2 regions of the Clostridium fessum genome follow, and region 2 is predicted to be linked to the other one. Evidence: riboswitches for the same ligand, from Rfam matches in the RefSeq annotation. Region 2 holds a riboswitch; the other holds the start of a gene.
The links. A riboswitch is a leader RNA that binds a small molecule or an ion and turns the genes downstream of it on or off. The one in region 2 is predicted to bind cyclic di-GMP.

Region 1: another riboswitch for cyclic di-GMP. It lies ahead of spo0A (sporulation transcription factor Spo0A); the one in region 2 lies ahead of PG862_RS06215 (hybrid sensor histidine kinase/response regulator).

Annotation. Positions count from the first base shown of each region.
Region 1 is NZ_JAQEQF010000001.1:280,308-284,743, forward strand. It holds gene glgA (glycogen synthase GlgA) at 1-196, opposite strand, end outside; gene PG862_RS01335 (hydrolase) at 456-1,124, opposite strand; gene spo0A (sporulation transcription factor Spo0A) at 1,473-2,279, opposite strand; cyclic di-GMP riboswitch class I at 2,708-2,783, opposite strand; partial or broken gene PG862_RS01345 (SpoIVB peptidase S55 domain-containing protein) at 2,998-3,114, opposite strand; gene PG862_RS01350 (winged helix-turn-helix domain-containing protein) at 3,209-3,571, shown strand; gene spoIVB (SpoIVB peptidase) at 3,703-4,436, opposite strand, start outside.
Region 2 is NZ_JAQEQF010000004.1:8,140-12,575, forward strand. It holds partial or broken gene PG862_RS06205 (PcfB family protein) at 271-609, shown strand; cyclic di-GMP riboswitch class I at 1,186-1,276, shown strand; gene PG862_RS06215 (hybrid sensor histidine kinase/response regulator) at 1,711-4,436, shown strand, end outside.

The sequences.
Region 1 (4,436 bases), on a different contig from region 2:
AATCCATATAAAAATGGTTCACATACTTCATTTCATTGCGGAATGACTCTTTGATGCACAGATACTTCGGGATCATGACACGCACATCAAAATACTGCTTATCAAAACATTTTGGAAGGGATCCGACAACGTCTGCCAAACCTCCTGTTTTGATAAATGGAACCGCCTCCGATGCAATAAACAGAATATTCTTCATAGCTACTACCTCCCAACCGTGCCCGCTCGCGATCTGGCACCCTATTAAAATTATTATACAATAGAATCAGGGAATTAGAAAGTAGGCGACAGAGAAAAAAATCGGGAAATATATGACAAATAGTTCCGATTTGCAGACTGTATTTTCTGAATTGGATATTTTGCATAGTACCGGATGAATTATAAATTTTACCGCATAAAATAAAAGGCGGAGCCGAAAAGAAAATTATGTTTTCTCTTCGGCCCCGCCTTTTGTATAATCAGGGATTGATCTCCCTGTATTTCTTCATCGTCCGCGCAAACAGCTCGCCGTTGGACGGCGGCGTGTAGGTGATCGCATTGGCTCCTGCCTCGATCGTCTCCAAAATCGATTCGTTAGTCGGTCCTCCGGTCGCGATAATGGCAACGTCCGGATACTCCTTCCGGATCTCGGCTACCATCGATGCGGTGGCGGCAGCGCCTGATACATTTAAAATATCGGCTCCCGCCTCCAGTTTGCGGCGGACATCCGTGTGAACCGAAGCAATCGTCGCAATGACCGGAATGTCAACCACCCGCTTGATCTCCGTGATGACCTCATCCGCGATCGGCGCATTGACCACTACACCGTAGGCTCCCTGATGTTCTGCCTGAAGCGCCAGACGGACGGAACGCTTTCCTCCGGTCAGACCGCCGCCGACCCCGACAAACACCGGCACATCCGAGATGCTGATGATCGACTGTGAGATAGCTGCCTGCGGAGTAAACGGATAAACTGCGATGATCGCATCCGCGTTGATATTTTTGATGATTGCCACATCCGTTGAGAAGGCGATCGATTTGATACGCTTTCCAAAGATGCGGATTCCTGAACATTCACTGATACAATACGGACACATAATCGTGTGATCCCGCAGGGTTCCATTGTACGCCGGTACTTTTTTTTTCATAGGCAATTCTCCGTTCTTTTAGCTGCTTTCCTGACCTCTCTGTCCAGCTGTTTTATACAGGGGCAGTTTTTCAGTCCTGCATCTTTTATTTCCCCTTTATCTTATCATACACACATTTACCCATGCAATCAGTCACTTTCATAAATGTGTTACAATCGTGTTAAAAAGTTACTGTTCACGCATACGTGCCCAGTAACGGAATTTGCCGTGGCTTCGCATTTAAATACGGCAAATTCCTGCTGCCACCACGTTTTCTTACGGCACTTTCGGTTCCAAAAGTGCCTACCCATGAACAGTAACGTTAAAAAGGCTTACAGCACTTTCGACTCCAAAAAGCACCGCACGATTTTATACATCCCGCTTATAATCCAGGCAAATCTTATCAACAATCAATGCGATAAATTCCGAATTGGTCGGCTTTCCTTTCCCTGTGCTGACGGTATATCCAAATAGATCGTTGATCGTGTCCATCTTGCCGCGGCTCCATGCGACCTCAATCGCGTGGCGGATTGCCCGCTCGACACGGCTTGAAGTGGTCTGGCGCTTCTTGGCGATGGTCGGGTACAGGATTTTCGTCACAGAACCGAGCATTTCTTTATCACTGACTGACAAAATAATCGCATCCCGCAGGTACTGATATCCCTTAATATGAGCCGGAATCCCAATCTCATGCAGAATCTGCGTCACATCGCTCTCCAGATTCTGTCTTTCATATTCCGCCGACACCATATACGGCTCCACCTTCCGGTTGCCCGCCAGGGTCGAAGCGCGGTTCCTGTAATTCTTCAGGCGATGTACCTTGTCTAAAACCGCCTCCTTCGAAAATGGCTTTACTATGTAATAACAGGCGCCCATCCGAAAAGCATCCGCTGTCAGATTCTCGCTGCTCGCAGCTGTAATCATAACAAAGGAAGTGTCAGCTGAACAGTCTTGATTTGTCTTGATGCGCTCCATAACCGAAATTCCATCCATTCCCGGCATCACTACGTCCAGAAATACAATATCCGGCTTTGTCTTTACGATCATATTATAGGCATCGGTTCCGTTTTCCGCTTTTCCGACCACCTGAATCTCCTTATCACTTTCCAGTATATTTCCAAGCATATCCAATGCCTGACGATTATCCTCTGCGATCGCAATCTTCATTTCTGCCATAATATTCTCCTCCTCGGCACCTGTGATGATTAAAATAATTATAAATTCTTTTTTTAACAAGTTTCAACTCGTTTTGATCGCGCAGTTCGACACTCAACGCTCATTTTGTCTATCAATTCTTTTGATGCAAAATAAATTACACAAGATGCAAACTATATATAAGCATGTATTGTAGCTAACCGTATCTGTTAAGATTCCGCTATAAACCTTCTACCGCCCAGCCGCCATACGCCTATCTAACGATCCCTTATCACCACGTTTTACCGATTCCGGTCGAAAGACACACAAAATACACGCAATTAAAAAGCCTCCACGACCGGTTTCTGAACATGAAAATTCCATCTTTGCAGATCAAGTTTCGATAAATTCCTATAAAAAAACAGAGTTACGCCATAGCCATACAACTATAACATACTCTGTTATCGTGTTAATGCAACTGGCTGCCATTTTACAGGCCCTATAGCTTTGCGTCGCAGCTTTTCAACTGTTTTGCCAAATATGTAATTTGCTCTATTATATACGCTTTTTTTATATCCTGTCAATAAAGAGAGCAAAAACTTTGTACTTTGCATGTTACTGTTCACACACGTGTGCCCAGCAACAGGATTTTGCCGATGCTGCGCATTCAAAATCGGCAAAATCTGCTGCCAGAACTGTATCATATGGAATTTTAAGTTCAGAAAATTCCCACCCGTAAACAGTTACTTTGCATCCAGATTCAATGTCCCAGCATATTCTCCACCAGAATCCCATACCCACGCGTCGAATCCTGAATAAAAACGTGCGTAACTGCTCCGATGAGTTTTCCGTTCTGGATGATGGGGCTGCCGCTCACGAGTGATTGTCATTATGGACAACAATAAAAAGTAATATAGCTTGTATTATTATTTTTGGATGATATAATTAAAAAATGTGAGGTGAATATGCATATGATGTCTTTGGAAAATGAAAAACGTTTATTACTCTTGTTAAGTTCTTATTATTTAAGAACAAATGTCACAAAAAATAATGTTTTGGATTATATTGAAGATAATCATTGGATGACCTTTGATCAACATGATTTAGAAACAAAACATAACCGGAACGAACTTGTATGGCGAAACGATCTTGCGTTTGTTAGAAAGCATTTAGCACAAGACGGTTTGTTTATATCAGGAATTCGTAACAACTGGTCTATTACAGAAAAAGGTATTATAGAACTAAAAAGCCTTGCAAACGAAGCTCTTAACGAACCCAATCTTCGTAAAATAACCTCTAACGCTATTAACAGTATTAACAATTTGCATTTTTAAAACACATCAAAGGGCGAGGAATCACCTCCCCTTTTGACGTCTTAATTTAATCCTGCTTTTGGGACTTACTATAAAAAAGAAGCACTCACATAAGGGACAAACATCCCGGATGAGTGCTTCTTTGTTTTTGCTTAATTTATGCTGTTTTCAGCCGCTTCCAGCATATTCTCCGCAAAAATCCCATACCCACGCGTCGAATCCTGAATAAAAACGTGCGTAACTGCTCCGATGAGTTTTCCGTTCTGGATGATGGGGCTGCCGCTCATGCCCTGGACGATCCCGCCGGTCAGGGACAGAAGTTCCGGATCGGTTACGCGAATGACCATGTCCTTGTTATGGCGGTTGGAGGAGTGGTCTATTTTCTGAATCTCAATCTCGTAGTCTTTCAATTCCCCGGACACGCTGCTGCGGATGCAGGCACGGCCTTTTTTGACCTCCTGACGGTAACCGATCGGAATTGCAGGGTTCTTTACCCGGCTTAAAAAGCGCGGATTTGCCGTCCCGAAAATACCCTGATCCGTATTGGCCTCCACACTTCCCAGCCGCGACTGATTTCCATAGTAAATAACGCCCGACATCACGCCCGGCTTTCCGAAACTTCCCTTCTCCACGCCCAGAATCTCCGTATCGTATAGTTCGCCGCCGGAGGTCTGCACCAGAAGTCCCGTGTCGCCGTCGCTGATACCGTGTCCCAGCGCTCCAAACGCGCCGTTAGCACATACATAGGTCATCGTACCGATGCCCTGCGTATCGTCGCGGATCCACAGCCCCAGCTTATAGTCTCCCTCCTGCGTCTGTACCGGCGTCATCTGTACATCCATCGTCTCTCCCTCGCGGCGCACCGAAAGTGTCAGAGCCATATTTC
Region 2 (4,436 bases):
ATATTTCTATCTGTGTTTTTATTATATGCAATTTACAGCAAAAAATCAATGCCTGTAATTGCTAAATTTTTATGACCTTTTTTCGATTTCTACAGGATTGATTTTATCACAGACAGGTACAAAAAGAAAGAGAGGGATCACTGATCAATCCACAGAAGTTCAGAATTTGAACTTCAAGAAGTCTAAGAATTTGATTAATTTCTGTTTGTAAATTTGAAATAGAACATAGACATAACAGCGTAAGGGCAGTTATAGACCGCAAGTGTTTTACAGAAAGCAATGAAGATGTATCTGGAGCATCAGAAGCATAAGGAGCCTTCCCATGGGAAAATCCCGGTAAAGAAGCTGGTCGGTCAGGGAGAGGGTGCAAAGTCCATTGAGGTTACGGATAGCAATATAAAATCCTTTGAGCGTGTCGCAAGGAAATACAATGTCGATTTCGCAGTAAAGAGGGATAAGACCACGAAACAACCCAAGTATCTTGTATTTTTCAAGGGCAGGGATGCCGATGTGATTGCACAGGCGTTCAAGGAATTTGTAAAAGTTAATGAGAAAAAGCAACAGCGTCCGTCATTACGGCAGAAACTGAAAGGACTTCAGAAGATGATCGCACAGAACAAGAACAGTCTTTGGAACTGTATATGCAGTGCAATGCCAGACTGTGGAGACAGGGACAGAGGGAAACAGTAATGATTTATCATATCATCAACAAAGGAACATAAGAAGCCGGAAGAAGCTGGGAACGGATCAGGAGAAGACTGGAAAATATACGGGTGCTGGCTGTTTTACTATTGTTGCTGAGGCTGATGGTGTTGGAGCATCAAAGAGGGGGCTGCTGAAAGCATATGAGAAAGAGCGGAATAGGTGGAGCTCGCTGGATTTTGTGACAAGAATATAATGGGTGAGTGATGAGGCTTTTCATTGCGAGTTGGTTCGTGGTGTGAAGCCTCTTTTTGGATCTAAAATTTATTATCGAACAATAGGTTATGTTTAGTTAATGGAGAGAATAGCACTATAAATGATGAATGAGTTTCATATGAAAAAAATGTTAGGTTTTTAGGATTCATCGATTTAGATTTTTTATAAAGAGAAGTTCAAAAACAGAAGTAAAATATGTGTAGATTTTTCAAAAAAAAATTATTGACGTGCGGAAAACCGCGTGGTATGTTTTTTTGAAGAAAGAGATTATTTTAAAGGCAAACCTATTGAAAGGCAGGGTCGCAAAGCCAGAAGGGACTAAAGTCAGAAAGCTTGACCATGTCAGCCGGTTGTCACTGTTTCCATATCATCATAATATATGGAAAAGATGTTTGAACAGAAGAGATTCCGATACCTTTTATACTATATAGATGTGTGATTTAAAAAAAATATAGTAGGGACACTGGCAGATCTTGGCAAGTGTCCTTTTTGTATGCAAAAATGGGTAACAAAACTAGCAGGGACAGGTTTTCTGTATACAGATAAAAGCAGGATGAAGAAGGCATAAGACGGAGAGAGGACTTTTATAAAATGAAAAATTATGAAGACAAAATATATTCCTTAGGTGAGACTGTAACGGGGCAGACACAGGCCATGTCACAGGCCGTACAGAAAACACTGGAAAATAATGGCGGGGTAGGTATAATGACAGGATCTTATGACCAAAACCTGTCTATTTTGTCTGTGGATAATCTGCTGTTGCATAGTACAGGATATACATTCGATACTTTCATGGAACAGACAAAAGGTTCATTGAGAAACTTCTTTTATGACGCGGAAGATATACTGGAGCGAGACCGTTTTTTGCAGCTTCACGGAACAGGGGAAGCACAAATCCTTGCAGCAAACGGTACAGTGAATAATGTACGGCTTTGTAAAGAGGACGCGATAGATGAGGCGGGCAGACAGATCTGGGTAATGTCCGTACAGGTCAACTGGGATCATGTAAATTTGGCACTGCTCAATGAAGCTATCTATTCCGGCTTCTGGTATTTTGACTGTGATGAAAACAGTGAGATTGTGAATGCAAACTGGAGTCATGAATTCCGAAAAATACTCGGCTATCATGACACTCTGGACTTTCCGAATAAACTGGAATCCTGGTCAGATCTTCTGCATCCACAGGATAAAGAAAGAGTAATGGTGCAGCTTCAGGCGGCAATTAAGGATAAGACGAACCAGATAAAATACCAGGTAGAGTATCGTATGAGAATGAAGGATAATCAATACCAGTGGTTTCGGACATCGGCAGAAGTAATACGCCGTCTGGATGGTTCTGCCAGCAGGATTGCCGGGATTTTTATTAACATTGATGGGGAGAAAAAAGAAATCATGCAGGCACAAAAATCTGCTGCTTTCCACCGGGCTTTTACGAAAGCAGATCTGTGCGAGTATTATGTGAATCTGGAAGCGAATACTTTTGATACCTTTAAGGTTGAACCGTCTCTGATGACCGTCTTTGAACAGAGTTATACGTGGGATGAATTGATTCGGCATTTTGTTGATTCCTATGTTGTGGAGACAGATAAGAAGGCGGTATCCTCTTTTTACGACCGTGGTTATATTGCAGAAAGGCTGAAGGGTCTGGAAACCGAATTGGCTTTAGAGTGCCGTATCAATCTGAATGGAGAAGAACGATGGGTCCGCAATGTGGTCATACGTGGCGAAATAGAGGATTCAGAATATGCCATGATTTTTCTGCGTGATATCACAGAGGCAAAGGTAGAGAGCGCACGGCATCTGCAGATGGCAACGGATAATGCTTCCATGGAGCAGTTGATTCAGAGTATTGTGCGTCTGGTTGACCGCTTTGTTGTCTGTGATCTGGAAAATGACAGATATGAATTCTACAATCTGAATGGACAGATGATATATAAACCTCTGGGATTTTATCATGATTTTCAGATGCAGGTTCTTGAAAAATATAAGACACTGGAATCATTAGAAGCTATAGATATCCTGATAGCCCCGGATAATATTCGGAAGAAACTGAAAAGTGAAAATGATATTTATAAGTTTGAGTATTGCAGCCTGGATGAAAAGACTTATAAAATCGCTTCTTATATTCCCTTGGAATGGAAGAATGGAAAGCTGGAAAAAGTATTGCTGACATCCATGGATGTGACACAGGAGAAGAAAGCAGAGATTGAATCCCGTCAGGCACTGAAAGAGGCTTACCGGTCCGCAGAAAATGCAAATCGTGCGAAAACAGAATTCCTTTCCAATATGTCCCATGATATCCGGACACCAATGAATGCGATTGTGGGTCTGACGGCAATCGCAGGAGCAAATGTTGAGAGCAAGGACAGAGTCATTGAATGCCTCGGCAAGATCACAGAATCAAGCCGCCATCTGCTGGGGCTGATCAATGAAGTATTGGATATGGCACGTATTGAAAGTGGAAAAATGACACTAGCACAGGAAGATTTCAATCTGTCAGAGCTGGTAGATAATCTTATTACACTTACGAAACCGGTGCTTGATGAACATAAACATAATTTTGATATACACATCAATCATATTGAACATGAGGCTGTCTGTGGTGACAGCTTGAGGATTCAGCAGGTATTTGTGAATCTGATGAGTAATGCGATCAAGTATACACCGGATGGTGGAAATATTACTTTTTCGATAGAGGAAAAACCCAATGGATTTTCAGAACTTGGATGCTATGAATTTACGATTGAGGATAATGGAATCGGTATGTCACCGGAATTCCAGAAAATCATGTTTGATCCGTTCAGCCGTGCAGATGACCACCGGACAACCAGAGTTCAGGGAACCGGTCTTGGAATGGCAATCAGCAGAACTATTGTGAACCTGATGAATGGCACTATTAAAGTGGACAGTACCTTGCACAAGGGAACTAAAATCACAGTAACAATTTATCTGGAGCTTCAGGAAAAAGAAAAAGAACAGGACAAAAATCTGATGAATCTGCCGGTTCTGGTAGTGGATGATGATAAGACATGCTGTGAAAGTACAGTTGCCACACTGAAAGAAATCGGTATTACAGGTGAATGGGTTCTTTCTGGCAAGGAAGCTGTTGAACGTTGTTATGCACGTCATGAGCTAAAAAATGATTATTTTGCTGTTATCCTGGACTGGAAGATGCCGGAGATGGATGGTATAGAAACTGCCAGACAGATCCGGAAACGGATAGGAAAAGAGATCACCATCATTGTATTGACATCCTATGAATTCAGCGAAATTGAAGAAAAAGCAAAGGCTGTAGGTGTAGATGCTTTTATTGCAAAACCGCTGTTCCGTTCCCGACTGACGGCTACACTGCGGCAGTTTACTTCAGGCAGAAAAGAAAATACAGCGAGAAATTATCTGGAGAAACTGTCCGAAGCAGATTATACAGGAAAAAGGATTCTGCTGGTTGAGGATAATGAGTTGAACAGAGAAATTGGTGTTGAAATTTTGCAGATGACAGGGGCAGAAGTGGAAATAGC